4 linked regions of the Methylobacillus flagellatus KT genome follow. The protein of the gene in region 4 interacts with the protein of the main gene of each other region in a pairwise test. Links are inferred from orthologs where the notes say so. Each region holds a gene or a part of one and is shown on either strand. Other genes may lie near its edges. The genes, in order: MFLA_RS01220, aceE, grpE and groL.

Region 1 (3,935 bases), 120 kb from region 4 along the record:
GCCACCCTGGCGAATCTCATTGCTGAATTGGCTACGATAATTGGTCACCAGACTGACGCCTTCTATGGTGATGTCATACACTTTCCAACCATCGCCACTCTTCTCCAGGCTGTAATCGACAGCCACCGGCTGACCGCCTGGCTGCAGTATCTGGGTTTTCACCTTGACGTCAGTATCACCAGGCTGAGCGCGAAACGGCTTATACTCAATGGTCTGGTCACGGTACTTGGACAACGCAGTTGCATAAGTACGGAGGAGCAAGGTACGAAACTCAGCCTGAAACGCTGCCTTCTGCTCGGGAGTCGCCTTGTTCCAGGCCTTGCCCAATACTAGGCGCGACACACGATCGAAGTTGAAATTGGGCAGGATCTTTTCCTCTGCCAGCGCAAAAATCTTACTCTGGTTACCTGCCTGAATATCCTTGTCCTGCTTCACTATCGCCAGCACATCCTCGGCAGTCTGCTTCACCAGGGCATCGGGCGCCACCTCCGCCACAGCCAAGTTTGCACACCCGACAAACGCCATCGCAGCCATCCACTTCATCATTGTTTGCATGCTTACTCCGCCTCTTTGCTATTGTTAGACTGACCATCGGCTGACTCGGATGCCTTGCTGTAAAGAAACTGGCTGATCATTTTCTCCAGCACTACAGCATCCTGCGTCTTGATGAACTTGTCGCCATCCTGCAGCATCTTGTCATCGCCGCCCGCTTCCAAGCCAATATACTGCTCACCAAGCAAGCCGGCAGTATAAATATTGGCGAAGGTATCCTTGGGGAAAGGATACCGCTTGTCCACCTTCACTGTCACGAGCGCTTCATAAGTCTCGGGGTCGAACCGGATGGCATCCACACGCCCCACGACCACGCCTGCACTTTTCACCGGGGCACGAGGCTTGAGACTGCCGATATTCTCGAAGGCCCCTGTCACACTATAGGTCTCGCCAAGGGTGGCGCTATTGAAGTTGCCCACTTTCAAGGCCAAGCCGAACAGTGCGGCAATGCCTGCCGCCACAAAAACACCGACCCAAAGATCAATTGTAGTACGTTCCATCTTTTCTCCAGTGTGTTGCGCTTACGCAACAATCATGAACGAAGTCATTATAAAATCGAGCCCTAGTACTGCCAGAGAGGAATTCACCACCGTACGTGTCGTCGCGCGGCTGACGCCCTCGGCAGTCGGTGGCGCATCAAAACCTTCAAACAGGGCAATCATGGTGCAGGCAATACCGAACACCAGGCTCTTGATTACCCCATTCACAATATCTTCGCGAAAATCCACACTGGCCTGCATTTGCGACCAGAACGCACCTGCATCCACTCCAATCAAGGGAACCGCCACCAGGTAGCCGCCCAGCACCCCGACCATGGAGAACAAGGCCGCCAGCAACGGCATGGAGAACAGCCCCGCCCAGAATCTCGGCGCCACCACGCGGGCGATGGGGCTAACCGCCATCATCTCCATGGCAGATAACTGCTCAGTCGCCCTCATCAGACCAATTTCCGCCGTGATCGCGGTACCGGCGCGCCCGGCGAACAGCAAGGCGGTAACCACCGGTCCCAGCTCACGCACCAGCGACAAGGCCACCAGCACGCCAATCGCCTCGGAAGAGCCATAGCGCTGCAAGGTGTTATATCCTTGCAAGGCCAGCACCATGCCAACGAAGAACGCCGAGACGAGGATAATGATCAATGACAACACGCCAGTAAAATAAATCTCGCGTATGGTCAGGTGTAGCCTGCGGAAACTCTCGCCTGAGTAAATCAGGACGTAGAAGAAAAAACGGATCCCGGCACCGAACCGCCACAGGCGGTCAATCACGCGATGACCGATCCCGCGCAGCATATTCGCCACAGCACTAAACATTCACGCTCCTCAGGATATCCTGCCGGTAGTCGGGAGCGGCGTAATGGAAAGGCACCGGCCCATCCACCTCGCCATGCACGAACTGGTGCACGAACGGCATCTCGGACTTGCGTAGGTCATCAGGCACGCCTTCTGCCGCCACGACGCCGTCCGCCACGAAATAGACATAATCGGCAAAGGCGAACACCTCCTGCACATCATGCGTCACGATGATGGAGGTCGCGCCCAGCGCATCGTTGAGCTTGCGGATGAGGTTGCATATCACTGCCATCGAAATCGGGTCCAGCCCGGCGAACGGCTCGTCATACATAATGATGGAAGGGTCGAGCGCCACCGCCCTTGCCAGCGCCACGCGGCGCGCCATACCTCCGGAGAGCTCTGTCGCCTTGAGATTCCGCGCACCGCGCAGGCCCACTGCATTGAGCTTCATCATCACCAGGTCGCGGATCATGGATTCCGGCAGGTCGGTATGCTCGCGGATCGGGAAGGCCACATTCTCATAAACGGAAAGATCAGTGAACAAGGCGCCTTGCTGAAACAGCATGCCCATCTTGCGACGCAGCTTTTGCAAGCCCTTGCGGTCCTGCTTATGCACCACCTCGCCCGTCACGCGCACTTCGCCGCCCGACGGCTTCAACTGCCCGCCAATCAATCGCAATAGCGTGGTCTTGCCGCTACCGCTGCCGCCCATGATCGCCACGACCTTGCCGCGCGGAAATTTCATGTTGATGCCCTTGTGCAGCAAGCGCGTCTTGTAGCCAAAGGATAAATTGTCGATTTCGACGATATTGTCGCTCATGATCGCCACTTTTCAGGTTAGCCCAGTATTTTAATGCAAAAGCGCTTGAGTTCATATCGCCGAAAAAGTAAAAGCCCGCAAATGCGGGCTTTTACTTAAATCATTTCTGACTAGAAAGACATACAAACAGTGAAAGTTCCACCGTCAGGAACAGCGGCATTCGCCAGCGAGTTGCCAGCTGCTCCAACAGCAGCAGGAGTCGTAGTAACACGTACCGCCCCATTATTTGTCAATCCATCATCCAGTAATACATCAATCTGCTTTGCTAAACGCCCAGTAATTCCTTCGGAGCAAACAACAAAGGTTCCCACCATCGGGTTTTCATCATCCTGAATCGTATTAAATCCATTCAAACTTTGCACCCCAATACGCCCACCATCAGCATTGCGTGGAATGTAAGCATCAGTCCCCACTTGAGTCGAACCTGTAGCCAAGCCAGCCAACCTGACATGTTGCCAGAACAAATAGGACTCATCTGTCGGCGTCACAGAATTCCAATGTCCATCAATTCGACCATTCCCACGATTAGCAGCAGCAGCTGGCGTTCCATTCGTTATGTGCATGGCGACTGCCGCGTCATCCCCAGGCAATGCCCTATATTTGTCCTGATACCCATACAGCAATATCTGCGTATTTTTAAAATCATTGGCAATATTTTTTGCCTTAGCACTATTAATCAACTCCTGCCCCTTGAGCACGCCGCCCAGTAGCAGGCCGATAATCACGAGGACAATCGCCAGCTCGATCAGCGTGAAGCCGGATGTTTTTTTCATATACTATCCTTGCGAGAGGCCGCCAGATCGCGGCAGCTAAAAAATAAGGTGGTATGAGATATGCAACTCCCATGCCAGCCTGCCTGACATCAAGACTGCCCAGAAGCCCGGCAGCCCTGGGGTTTTCTAGCAGATCAGGGCAAATTTCACATTTGCCAAAATATCGTCAAAGTGTTGACATTTCGTCTATAGTGACAAAATTACGACACTTCATTATTAGAGACCCCTCTCGCCTCATGGCCATTCTGAGCAACAGTCACAATTTTCCCCGACCCAGCGCATCAACGTTGCAGCAGTGGATGCTGGGATTGATGTTATTGAGTTTTCACGGCGTGCTGCTATGGGGTTTCGAGGATCCGCTGCAGAAGGGGCTACTGCTCTGCCACTATGGCTTGTTCCTGATCTGGCAGCCAATCTGGCAAACCAAGGAGAAACTTTCCCCGCAAGCCATTCTGTTGTTCGCAGCAGGTGGCATCCTGCTTACCTTGTTCGTAAGTT
Region 2 (4,246 bases), 1.8 Mb from region 4 along the record:
ACTGCCAGCCACCAGCGCACGGGTTTCGGCATAATCGTCAGCCTGCTTCCATCCGTGAATCACGATCTGCTTGAGCGGGTATGCCTTATGCCTGGATTTACGCACAGGCAGCTCCACCGCATTCACACTCACCACATAGAATGCCTCATTTGCAGCCCGCGCCCGCGATGCCTCTTCGCCAAAGACCGCAATGGTGACCGACTGCGGCTGGTCATCCAACAAAGCCGAGACAGCCTTGCGCAGCAAGGTATGGCGCTGGAAGGTATTCTGCTTATCGTCCAATACCACCCAGCTGGCGATGCCGCCGCTCGGCAGCGTAGCCGATACATGGCTTTTCGCCAGGTCAGTATATTTGCTTCGAGCCCGTCGCAGTCTGGCCTCCAGCAAGGAAGCGAACGGCAGAGAGGCTGGCCTACGTTTTGGCAGAACGAACAGTATATGGCTTGCCGCTGCCAGTGATTTTTCATCCGCCGGATCGTGGATCTGCTTGAGTTGCAATGTCATCAAGTTTTCTCTTGTTTTTAGCAGGTTAGGACTGGGCTTTCATGCGCTGGAGCAAGCGACAAAACTTGACCTAAACAGTCAAAAAAGCCAATATAGCGTCTTCACAACGGCCTCAAGCTATCACAAATATATTTAACGCTTGATGCTGCATCAGGCTGATTATACCCAAGCGTATCTTAAAAGTTTCCCGGAGAACCTTACATGGCATTGACCCCCGACATCGACCCTCAAGAGACCCAGGAATGGCTTGACGCCATCTCATCGGTACTTGAGAACGAGGGAACCGAGCGCGCGCATTTCCTGCTGGAAACGCTGATCGACAAAGCCCGCCGCTCAGGCGCATATTTACCGTATAACGCAACTACTGCATACGTAAACACTATTCCGGTCCATCTGCAGGCGAAACATCCCGGCGATGCTGCCATGGAACGCAGGATTCGCGCGCTGATTCGCTGGAACGCCATCATGACAGTATTGCGCGCCAATGAGAAATCCCCTGGCGTAGGAGGCCACATTGCCAGCTTCCAGTCTGCCGCCACCTTATATGACACTGGTTTCAATCACTTTTTCCGCGCCGCCAACGAGCGTTTCGGCGGCGACCTGATTTACTTTCAGGGCCACTCCTCTCCCGGTGTGTATGCGCGCGCCTTTCTCGAAGGCCGCATCACGGAAGAGCAGCTGTCCAACTTCCGCATGGAGTCAAATGGCAACGGCCTGTCGTCATATCCACACCCCTGGCTGATGCCTGATTTCTGGCAATTCCCGACCGTTTCTATGGGCCTGGGCCCGATTGCCGGGATATATCAGGCCCGTTTTCTCAAGTACCTGCACAACCGCGGCATTGCCGATACGGCTGACCGCAAGGTATGGGTGTTCTGTGGCGACGGTGAGATGGACGAACCTGAATCCATGGGGGCAATATCACTCGCCGCCCGTGAGAAGCTCGATAACCTGATTTTCGTCATCAACTGTAACTTGCAGCGCCTGGACGGCCCAGTACGGGGCAATGGCAAGGTCATCCAAGAGTTCGAGGCAGCCTTCCGTGGGTCCGGATGGAACGTGATCAAGGTATTGTGGGGCTCCTACTGGGATCCATTGCTCGCAATGGACAAGGACGGCCTGCTCAAGAAACGCATGGAAGAATGCGTGGATGGCGAATATCAGAACTTCAAGGCCAAGGGCGGCGCCTATACGCGCGAACACTTCTTCGGCAAATATCCCGAGCTGAAGGAAATGGTGGCTGCCATGTCCGACGAGGATATCTGGCGCCTCAATCGCGGCGGCCATGACCCGCACAAGGTCTATGCCGCCTATCATGCCGCAGTGAACCACAAGGGTCAGCCTACCGTCGTACTTGCCAAGACCGTCAAGGGCTATGGCATGGGTGACGAGGGCGAAGGACAGAACACCACTCACCAGCAGAAGAGCATGAGCATCGAAACACTGAAGAAATTCCGTGATCGTTTCGATCTCCCGCTGACGGATGAGCAAGTGGAAAACCTCTCATTCTACCGCCCTGCCGACGACAGTCCGGAAATGCAATACCTGCAGGCCCGTCGGGAAGCCATGGGGGGCTTTATTCCTGCACGCCGCCGCAAAGGCAATGAGCTGACCGTGCCCGCCTTGTCGGCCTTCGAGAACATGCTTGGCTCAACTGGCGAGCGAGAAATCTCCACGACCATGGCCTTCGTGCGCATCCTCTCCACACTGGTGCGCGACAAGCAGATTGGCAAGTATGTCGTCCCTATCGTTCCTGACGAGGCCCGTACCTTCGGCATGGAAGGCATGTTCCGCCAGCTTGGCATCTACTCCTCCGTCGGACAGCTCTACGAGCCGCAGGATGCCGACCAGGTGATGTTCTACAAGGAATCCAAGGACGGCCAGATACTGGAGGAAGGCATCAACGAAGCTGGTTCATTCTCCTCCTGGCTGGCTGCTGCGACATCATACAGCGTCAGCGGTGTGCAGATGATTCCGTTCTACATCTTCTACTCCATGTTCGGATTCCAGCGCATCGGCGACCTGGCCTGGGCGGCAGGCGACAGCCGTGCGCGCGGCTTCCTGCTCGGCGCCACAGCAGGGCGCACCACGCTGAACGGTGAAGGTCTGCAGCATGAGGATGGCCATAGTCACTTGTTGTCCGCCACCATCCCCAACTGCATCTCCTATGACCCGACGTTCGCCTACGAGCTTGCAGTCATCATCCAGGAAGGCCTGCGCCGCATGGTGCAGAATCAGGAGGATGTGTACTACTACATCACCCTGATGAACGAGAACTACACCCATCCAGCGCTACCGAAAGGTGCCGAGGAAGGCATCCTCAAGGGGATGTATCAGTTCAGTAAATCCAAATCTAAAGGTCCCAAGGTGCAATTACTCGGCAGCGGAGTCATCCTGCGCGAAGTCATTGCCGCAGCGGAGCTGCTGGAAAAGGACTGGGGCGTGTCTGCTGACATCTGGAGCGTCACCAGCTTTACCGAGCTGCGCCGGGAAGGCCTGGAAGTCGAGCGCTGGAATCTGCTCAACCCGGACAAGCCACAGAAGGAAAGCTATGTCACCAAGCTGCTGAAAAAGGCAGAAGGCCCAGTCATTGCTTCTACCGACTATATGAAGGCGTTTGCCGACCAAATCCGCAATTTCATTCCACAACGCTATATTGCGTTGGGCACTGATGGTTACGGCCGATCCGACTCGCGCGAAGCACTGCGCAGCTTCTTCGAAGTCGATCGCTACCATGTCGTGCTGGCCGCCCTGAAGGCGTTGGCAGATGAAGGAAAACTGCCCGCCACCAAGGCAGCGGAAGCAGTCAAGCAATACAAGCTAGACCCCAACAAGCCCAACCCGGCAACGGTGTAGGTCATGGTAACCAGGCTGCCAGGTGGCAGCCTGTTCGCAACGATCACACGCCCCGGCTTATCGCATGCGGGCGTTTTGCGTAAATGCATATCTTAAAAAAAGATACATTTTAAGGAACATCAAGCATGGCAATTAAAGACGTACTCGTTCCCGACATCGGCAACTTTGACAGCGTGGATGTCATCGAAGTCTTGGTCAGCGCCGGTGACACCATTGCCAAGGACGATTCACTGATCACCCTGGAGTCCGACAAGGCCTCGATGGATATTCCGGCGCCATTTTCAGGTACCGTCAAGGAAGTGAAGGTCAAGGTAGGTGACAAGGTTGCCCAAGGCACCCTCATCCTGACCATGGACGCCCTAGAGGAAGGCGCCAGCGCAGCCCCTGCCCCGAAAGAGGACGCCCCGCCAGTCCAGGTTGCGGTGCCAGCCCCTGTGCCCGAAGCCACCCGCCCGGCACCAGAACCTCCACCGACCATCCAACCACAAGCCACCCCCAACCCCATAGGCGCCAGTGTTGCAACCGCATCAGGTAAACTCGCACACGCCAGCCCGTCGGTGCGTAAGTTCGCGCGCGAGCTGGGAGTTAACCTGGCGCTGGTCACCGCCACCGGTCCCAAGAACCGCATTACGCAAAGTGACGTCCAGGCCTATGTCAAAAACGAACTAAGCAAGCCGCGCGGCGGTGGTATCGCCACTGGCGCGGGCGGACTTGCCGTCATCCCAGCACCCGTCATCGATTTTTCACAATATGGCGACACCGAGACCAAACCGCTCTCCCGCATCAAGAAACTTTCCGGCGCCAACCTTCATCGCAACTGGGTGACCGCGCCGCACGTCACGCAGTTCGATGAAGCCGATATTACCGACCTTGAAGACTTCCGCAA
Region 3 (3,827 bases), 420 kb from region 4 along the record:
TTGCGAGGTTCCTTACCGAAGAATTCCTTGACCTTTTCCTGCACCTTGGGCATGCGGGTCTGACCGCCAACCAAGATCACGTCCTGGATATCGGATACCTTGACTCCTGCATCCTTCAATGCAACTTCGCATGGCTTGATGGAGCGCTCGATCAAGTCTTCCACCAGGCTCTCGAACTTGGCGCGTGTGATCTTCACCACCAAGTGTTTTGGTCCGCTGGCATCCGCGGTAATGTAAGGCAGGTTGACTTCGGTCTGCGTGCTGGAAGAAAGCTCGATCTTGGCCTTTTCTGCGGCCTCCTTCAAGCGCTGCTTGGCCAGCAAGTCGTTGCGCAGGTCGATACCGTTTTCCTTCTTGAATTCGTCCGCCAGGAAATCGATCAGGCGGTTATCGAAGTCTTCGCCGCCCAGGAAGGTGTCACCGTTGGTGGACAATACCTCGAACTGGTGCTCACCATCAATTTCGGAAATCTCGATGATGGAAATATCGAAAGTACCGCCGCCCAAGTCGTAGACTGCAATCTTACGATCACCTTCCTGTTTGTCCAGACCAAAAGCCAGTGCAGCCGCAGTCGGTTCATTAATGATACGCTTGACTTCCAGGCCAGCGATACGGCCTGCATCTTTGGTGGCCTGGCGTTGGCTGTCGTTGAAGTAGGCAGGTACCGTGATGACGGCCTCGGTGACCTCTTCACCCAGGTAGTCCTCTGCGGTTTTCTTCATCTTGCGCAACACTTCTGCGGAGATTTGCGGTGGCGCCAGCTTCTGGCCGCGGACTTCTACCCATGCATCACCGTTGTCAGCCTTGGTGATGGTGTAAGGCATGAGGCCGATGTCTTTCTGAACTTCCTTTTCGTCAAAGCGGCGACCAATCAGGCGCTTGACGGCAAATAGAGTATTTTTCGGATTGGTCACCGCCTGGCGCTTGGCAGGAGCGCCTACCAGAATTTCACCGTCTTCCTGATAGGCAATGACGGAAGGTGTGGTGCGTGCGCCTTCGGCGTTCTCGATCACGCGAGGCTTTCCACCCTCCATCACGGCTACGCAGGAGTTGGTGGTGCCTAAGTCAATACCGATAATTTTTCCCATTGTCTTGGTTCCTTGTGTTCTTTATAACTCTGAAAGTGGATAACTATGCCGTCAACATGGGGATAGGCGATGCGATTTCAAGCCTAGTTTGCAAAAATGACGTGCAAAATCCCCCCATGGCAGCGTAAAGGTGGTTATTTTGCAACCATGACCAGCGCCGGACGCAGCACCCGGTCATTGAGGGTGTAACCCTTCTGCAGCACATTGACCACGGTATTGCTTTCCGCCTCGCTTTCCACAGTGCCGATCGCTTGGTGCTTGTTCGGGTCGAATTTCTCGCCGACCGGATTGATTTCGACAATGCTGAATTTCTCGAATACGGCAGTCAGCTGTTTGGCCGTAAGCTCAACACCATCGCGATAGCTTTCCAGCGTAGCGGAGCCGACATTCAAGGCTGCATCCAGGCTATCCTTGACGGCGAGAAGTTCGCTGGAAAATTTTTCCAGCGCAAACTTGCGTGCCTTTTCGATATCCTCCGCTGCGCGGCGACGGATGTTTTCGCCTTCCGCCTTGGCGTACAGCACGGCAGCCTGCTGTTCGGCCAGCTTTGCTTCCAGTTCGGCAATCCTGTCATCAATCGAGCCGGCAGCCCCCGCTTCTTGCGGAGTGGCAGGGGCATTTTCCTGCTGCAGTTCAGTTTCCGGCGTCTTGTTTTCCTGTTGCTCGGGCGTCTTGTCTTCGTGTTGCATAATAGTCCCTGTTGGTGATGATGTGACAACGGGACACATGGGGGTGTATGCCCGGATTACAAGAGGGCATGAAGATTTTTATTCGCCCGGAACAGTCTGCAAGCCTTTGCTGCTACCTTGCCGTGACCTGGGCCAGGGCTTCGAGCACGGCATCGACTGGCGGAACCTGGCCTTGTCCCCCCAGGTTGCGGATCTTGTGCTGGTCGTGGGCCAGCACTCCCGTCAGTTCCGGGTCGGTGTCGGTATAGATCGCCACAGTGGGCAGGTCGAGGGCTGCGGCCAGGTGCACCAGACCGGTATCGACGCCGATCGCGGCATAGCTGTTGCTTAGCACGGCAGCGAGCTGGCTAAGAGGTAGCCGCGGCAATACCACGCAACCGGGTACGGTGTCGGCAATGCGCCGCGCCCGGGATTCTTCGCCAGCGCTGCCCCAAGGTAGTAACAGTTTCAAATCTTGCTCGAGCAAGGCGTTGCCCAGTCGGCTCCAGTGGTTTTCCGGCCAGAGCTTGGCATCCCGGCTGGTGGCGTGCAGCCCGGCAATATAACGGCTGGGCAATCCTAGTGTGGCGGGAGCCGTAGCATGAATGCCGTAGTCCGGCGGGCTGGACGGAATAGCGTATCCTAGCGCACGCGCGGCCAGTTCGCGGTTGCGCGCGACCGCATGCTGACCGCGTGCCACAGGGTGGCGTTGCTGGTAGAACAGTGCAGCCCAGGGCTCCCGCGCGGAGGCGCCATCCTGTCCGTGAAAGATGCCCCGTGCTTGACTGCCGATCAATGCGCTTTTCAGCAGGCCCTGGGTGTCGATGACATGGTCGTAATTGTGTGAGCGCAGCTGGCGGCGTATGTCTCGAATTTCCTGCCAGGTGCTGGCCTGCAACAAGTGTCTGCGCCAACGCCGGACTGCGACGGTAAAGACCCTGTTGACTCCCGGATGCAACCGTGGAATGTCGGCAAAGCTTTCTTCCACCACCCAGTCTATCTGCATGTCTGGAAATGCAGCCTTGACGTCCGTGATGACCGGCAGGTTGTGGATGACATCCCCCAGGGAAGTGGTTTTGATCATGAGCAAGCGAGGCATGGGCGGCATTTTCGCATACAATTCAGCTTCTTTAACCCTGATTGAAGGCTGTAGCCATTGAAGTTTGCTTTCCTGATCTTCAAGTATTTCCCTTATGGCGGCATGCAGCGCGACATGCTGCGCACTGCTACCCGGCTTGCTGAGGCGGGGCATTCCGTGGATATCTTTACCATGTCATGGGATGGCGAGATGCCGCAGGTTGGCGCTGCCCATGGCAGGATATCTGTGCACATCATGCCGGCAAAAGGCTGGTTCAATTTCCGGAAATACCAGGACTTCATTCGTCAGGCACAAGCCCGCATTGCCTGTGAATTCAATGTCGACTTGATCGTAGGATACAATCGCATGGGCGGTCTGGACGTGTATTTTGCCGCCGACCCCTGTTTTATCGAGCGGGCCCATACCCAGCGTAATTGGCTGTATCGCTTGACGCCGCGCTACCGCTGGTTCCAGCGTACAGAACAGGTCATTTTCTCACCGCAAGGCAAGACGCAGGTATTGATGGTGGATATGGCGGAAAAAGCTGTATTCCAGCGCTGGTATCACACTCAGGACGACCGCTTTCACTACATCCCGCCCTATCTTTCTGGCGAGCGACTGCAATTGCATGACCGCGCGGAAATGCGTGCCTATTTGCGGAATGCGTTCAACCTGCCACCGGAGACGAAGATCGCCCTGCTGGTCGGTTCAGGGTTCTATATGAAGGGATTGGATCGCGCGGTGCATGCATTGGCGAGCCTACCCGCGGACATGCGCCAGGACTTCAAGCTGATTGCCATCGGGCAGGATAAGCCAGCGCCCTTCATCAGGATGGCAAGCAAGCTCAAGGTGGCGGACAACCTGATCATTTCACGCGGCAGGCCCGACATCCCGCAATTGATGCAAGGTGCAGATTTCTACCTGCATCCGGCCTACCGGGAGAATACCGGTCTGGTCATCCTGGAGGCGATGGCGAGTGGCGTGCCGGTACTG
Region 4 (3,885 bases):
GATGCAGTTGTTCGTGCCGGCGAGTAGCTTCAGCCACAGGTATTGCAGGCGGTTGGTGTCCTGGAATTCGTCCACCAGGATGTACTTGAAGCGCTGCTGGTAATGTTCGCGAATGCTTTTGTTGCTGCTCAATAATTCATAGCAGCGCAGCAGCAGTTCCGCGAAATCCACCACACCTTCGCGCTGGCATTGCTTGTCGTATTCTTCGAAGATTTCGCGCATGCGTTGCGAATGGCTGTCATAGGCATCTACTGCATAGGCGCGCAGGCCTTCCTCCTTGCAGCTGTTGATATAGCCCAGCACCTGTTTGGGTGGAAACTTCTCGTCATCGATATTCATCGCTTTCATGACGCGCTTGATCGCAGAAAGCTGGTCTGCCGTGTCCAGTATCTGGAATGTGGGGGGCAGTTCCGCTTCACGATGGTGCGCCCTCAGCAGGCGGTTGCATAAACCATGGAAGGTTCCGGCCCACATGCCGCGGATGTTGATAGGCAGCATCGCACCCAGTCGGGTCAGCATTTCCTTGGCGGCTTTGTTGGTGAACGTTACGGAAAGAATGCCGTGCGGTGAGACTTGTCCAGTTTGGATCAGCCAGGCAATGCGCGTGGTGAGCACGCGGGTCTTGCCGCTGCCGGCGCCAGCCAGGATGAGTGCGGATTGGTGCGGAAGGGTGACGGCTTCGAGTTGCTTTTCATTGAGGCCGTCGAGCAAGGTGGTGGTTGGGTTCGTCATAGCCTGCATTATCGCAGGTGAAAGCAGCGAAGAGAACCGCAGTCGTGACGCTGCAGACGGGCCTTTTTAGTGCATAATTGTAAACAGATGTAAAAAATGCACTTTGAGTGAACTATCCTGCCAAGGCCCGGTCTTATTTTCCAGACGACGCACTCGTCTCCCGCTTTCCTCCCTGAGCGGGAAGCCTTATCCCAATGAGGCTTAAATGCTTAACCCCGATTTTACTCCCCTTTAATCGGGGTTTTTTTTGCCTGTCGCATATACAATATATAGAACATGCCAAGCAGGCAATTGATTCTGCTGTTAATAATAATCGCTAATCAATCAATTGCGAGTATATGCCTAATTTATTCTAGGTGGTGAAAATATTCTGACTGTCAAATGTGACGAATTGACGGCAGTGGGAACCATCGGCCAGTGGGATGCAACTGAGTGAGCATGGTAGGAAATAAAAAGCCCCGGAAAACCGGGGCTTTTTATTTAGCATGGCTGCCTTGTGGCGGCAGCCTGTGAGCGTGGCTGAATTAGAAGCCCATGCCACCCATGCCGCCTGCGTCAGGCATGGCTGGCGCAGCTTCTTCCTTAGGCAGCTCTGCTACCAATGCATCGGTAGTCAGGATCAAGGAAGCTACAGACGCAGCGTTCTGCAGTGCGGACCGCGTTACCTTGGCTGGATCCAGAACACCCAGCTCAACCAGGTCACCGTAGGTGCCATTGGAAGCGTTGTAACCGTAGTTGCCAGTACCTTCCAGTACTTTGTTGACCACAACGGATGGCTCGTCACCAGCGTTGGCGACGATCTGGCGCAGAGGCTCTTCGATCGCGCGCAACACGATCTTGATGCCAGCGTCTTGATCTGGGTTGTCGCCCTTCAGCTCCTTGATGGAAGAACGGGCGCGCAACAGGGCAACGCCACCGCCAGGCACGATGCCTTCTTCAACGGCAGCACGTGTAGCATGTAAAGCATCCTCAACGCGAGCCTTCTTTTCCTTCATTTCGGTTTCGGTGGCAGCGCCAACCTTGATCACGGCAACACCGCCGGCCAACTTGGCTACGCGTTCCTGCAGTTTTTCGCGATCATAGTCGCTGGTAGCGTCTTCGATCTGCTTCTTGATCTGGTCGATACGTACCTTGATGTTGTTTTCTGAGCCAGCACCATCGATGATGGTGGTGTTTTCCTTGCCGATTTCAACACGCTTGGCTTGGCCGAGGTTTTCCAGTGTCACCTTCTCCAGGCTCAGGCCGACTTCTTCGGCAATCACGGTACCACCAGTCAAGATGGCGATATCTTCCAGCATGGCCTTGCGCCGGTCACCGAAGCCAGGTGCCTTCACAGCCACGGCCTTCAGGATGCCGCGGATGTTGTTGACCACCAGGGTGGCCAGTGCTTCACCTTCCACATCTTCAGCGATGATCAGCAGGGGACGACCAGCCTTGGCAACTTGTTCCAGAGTAGGCAGCAGGTCGCGGATGTTGCTGATCTTCTTGTCGTACAACAACACGAATGGGTTTTCCAGCAGGGCGATCTGGCGCTCTGGGTTGTTGATGAAGTATGGAGACAGGTAACCACGGTCGAATTGCATGCCTTCCACGACATCCAGCTCGTTTTGCAGGCCGGAACCGTCTTCAACGGTAATCACACCTTCCTTGCCTACCTTGTCCATCGCATCGGCAATGATCTGGCCGATATCGGCGTCGGAATTGGCGGAAATGGAGCCAACCTGGGCAATTTCCTTGCTGGTGGTGGTGGGCTTGGCGATGGCCTTGATCTCGTTCACGATTTCGGCAACTGCCTTGTCGATACCGCGCTTGAGGTCAGTCGGGTTGAAGCCTGCAGCAACATACTTGAAGCCTTCGCGGACGATGGCTTGTGCCAGAACGGTAGCAGTAGTGGTACCGTCGCCGGCATTGTCATTGGTCTTGGAAGCGACTTCTTTCACCAGCTGCGCACCCATATTTTCCAGCTTGTCGCTCAGCTCGATTTCCTTGGCGACAGATACGCCGTCCTTGGTGACAGTCGGGGAGCCGAAGGAGCGCTCCAGAACGACGTTGCGGCCCTTGGGACCCAGGGTTACCTTGACGGCATTTGCCAGAATGTTCACGCCATTGACAATCTTGGCGCGGGCGTCATCACCAAAAATCACTTGTTTTGCAGCCATTTATATCTCCTAATAAACTTGTTTGAGCTAACGTTGTGCCACTAATTTAGGCCTCTACAATACCCAGAATGTCATCTTCACGAAGTACCAGTACTTCTTCGCCATTTACTTTGACGGCCTGGCCGGCATACTTGCCAAACAACACCTTGTCACCCACCTTGACGTCCAGGGGAATGGATTTGCCGTTGTCGTCCTTCTTGCCTGGACCAACAGCAATCACTTCACCTTGATCTGGTTTTTCAGCCGCTGTGTCAGGAATGACGATGCCGGATGCGGTCTTGCGCTCTTCTTCCAGCCGTTTCACGATAACGCGGTCTTGCAATGGACGAATTGCCATGTGTTTTTCTCCTAAAATCTTTGAATGATCATTGATTGGGTTTGTTACAAGTTTTGGTTGCTAGGGTGATTTAGCACTCAACCCTATCGAGTGCTAATAATAGGGGCGGCATGGCAGTTTTTCAAGGGCGTGTGTTGAATTTGTTCTATTGCTGCGGCTAGCAACCGGATTTTTGCCGCGCCATTCATGGGGTATAGATGGCGTTAAAGTGCTTGATTTCTCAGCCCGCTAGTCACTAGGACCCTCGATAGGGATAAATAATTTTTGTCACAGATAAATGGTTGCCATGGATTGTAATATCATGCTGAAAGTGTACTATACAGTTTAGTATTTATTCATTGCGCAGGGAGATGTCGGGTATGCGGTTAATTGTGAATGGGTTGTTGGGCATATTGCTGGGCTTGGTCGCAGCGGGGGGCGTCCTTGCCGCTGAGGACAGCCCCAAGGTCGTCGTGTTGGCGTTCGAGCTCAATGATCTGACCGGCTTGCCCAATGCACCGGAAGAGTTGCAGCGCATCGAGCTGTTATCCACCACGTTCAAGCAGGAGCTCAAGGCTCAAGGCGTGAATATGGTGCCGGAAGGGGAGAGGGTGAGGGCTGAGATTGAGCGTAATTCGCCGACTTATCTCTACGATAATGTGGAAACGGCAATTGAGC

What was found.
Region 1: the proteins of groL (region 4) and MFLA_RS01220 interact in binary tests that used the Escherichia coli proteins (3 or more experiments, as listed by UniProt). The link is inferred for Methylobacillus flagellatus KT from one-to-one orthologs.
Region 2: the proteins of groL (region 4) and aceE interact in binary tests that used the Escherichia coli proteins (3 or more experiments, as listed by UniProt). The link is inferred for Methylobacillus flagellatus KT from one-to-one orthologs.
Region 3: the proteins of groL (region 4) and grpE interact in binary tests that used the Escherichia coli proteins (3 or more experiments, as listed by UniProt). The link is inferred for Methylobacillus flagellatus KT from one-to-one orthologs.

The regions. Positions count from the first base shown.
Region 1 is NC_007947.1:249,252-253,186, reverse strand. The notes cover bases 762-3,695. They hold MFLA_RS01220 (ABC transporter ATP-binding protein), read right to left. Parts: upstream 2,665-3,695; coding sequence 1,858-2,664; downstream 762-1,857. Other genes in these bases: MFLA_RS01215 (prepilin-type N-terminal cleavage/methylation domain-containing protein), read right to left, coding at 2,775-3,437; mlaE (lipid asymmetry maintenance ABC transporter permease subunit MlaE), read right to left, coding at 1,074-1,865; mlaD (outer membrane lipid asymmetry maintenance protein MlaD), read right to left, coding at 762-1,052. In the rest of the region: MFLA_RS01235 (MlaC/ttg2D family ABC transporter substrate-binding protein), read right to left, coding at 1-546; more of mlaD, read right to left, coding at 558-761; MFLA_RS01210 (ATP-binding protein), read left to right, coding at 3,737-3,935. UniProt on the Escherichia coli protein: Part of the ABC transporter complex MlaFEDB, which is involved in a phospholipid transport pathway that maintains lipid asymmetry in the outer membrane by retrograde trafficking of phospholipids from the outer membrane to the inner membrane.
Region 2 is NC_007947.1:2,214,253-2,218,498, forward strand. The notes cover bases 316-3,560. They hold aceE (pyruvate dehydrogenase (acetyl-transferring), homodimeric type), read left to right. Parts: upstream 316-705; coding sequence 706-3,360; downstream 3,361-3,560. Other genes in these bases: MFLA_RS10585 (M17 family metallopeptidase), read right to left, coding at 316-504; aceF (dihydrolipoyllysine-residue acetyltransferase), read left to right, coding at 3,486-3,560. Outside these bases: more of MFLA_RS10585, read right to left, coding at 1-315; more of aceF, read left to right, coding at 3,561-4,246. UniProt on the Escherichia coli protein: Component of the pyruvate dehydrogenase (PDH) complex, that catalyzes the overall conversion of pyruvate to acetyl-CoA and CO(2).
Region 3 is NC_007947.1:789,308-793,134, forward strand. Bases 1-2,826 are described here. They hold grpE (nucleotide exchange factor GrpE), read right to left. Parts: upstream 1,778-2,826; coding sequence 1,223-1,777; downstream 1-1,222. Other genes in these bases: dnaK (molecular chaperone DnaK), read right to left, coding at 1-1,088; waaC (lipopolysaccharide heptosyltransferase I), read right to left, coding at 1,890-2,826. Outside these bases: more of waaC, read right to left, coding at 2,827-2,840; MFLA_RS03860 (glycosyltransferase family 4 protein), read left to right, coding at 2,913-3,827. UniProt on the Escherichia coli protein: Participates actively in the response to hyperosmotic and heat shock by preventing the aggregation of stress-denatured proteins, in association with DnaK and GrpE. It is the nucleotide exchange factor for DnaK and may function as a thermosensor.
Region 4 is NC_007947.1:371,295-375,179, forward strand. The notes cover bases 575-3,458. They hold groL (chaperonin GroEL), read right to left. Parts: upstream 2,892-3,458; coding sequence 1,257-2,891; downstream 575-1,256. Other genes in these bases: uvrD (DNA helicase II), read right to left, coding at 575-741; groES (co-chaperone GroES), read right to left, coding at 2,938-3,228. Also shown: more of uvrD, read right to left, coding at 1-574; MFLA_RS01885 (DUF2380 domain-containing protein), read left to right, coding at 3,588-3,885.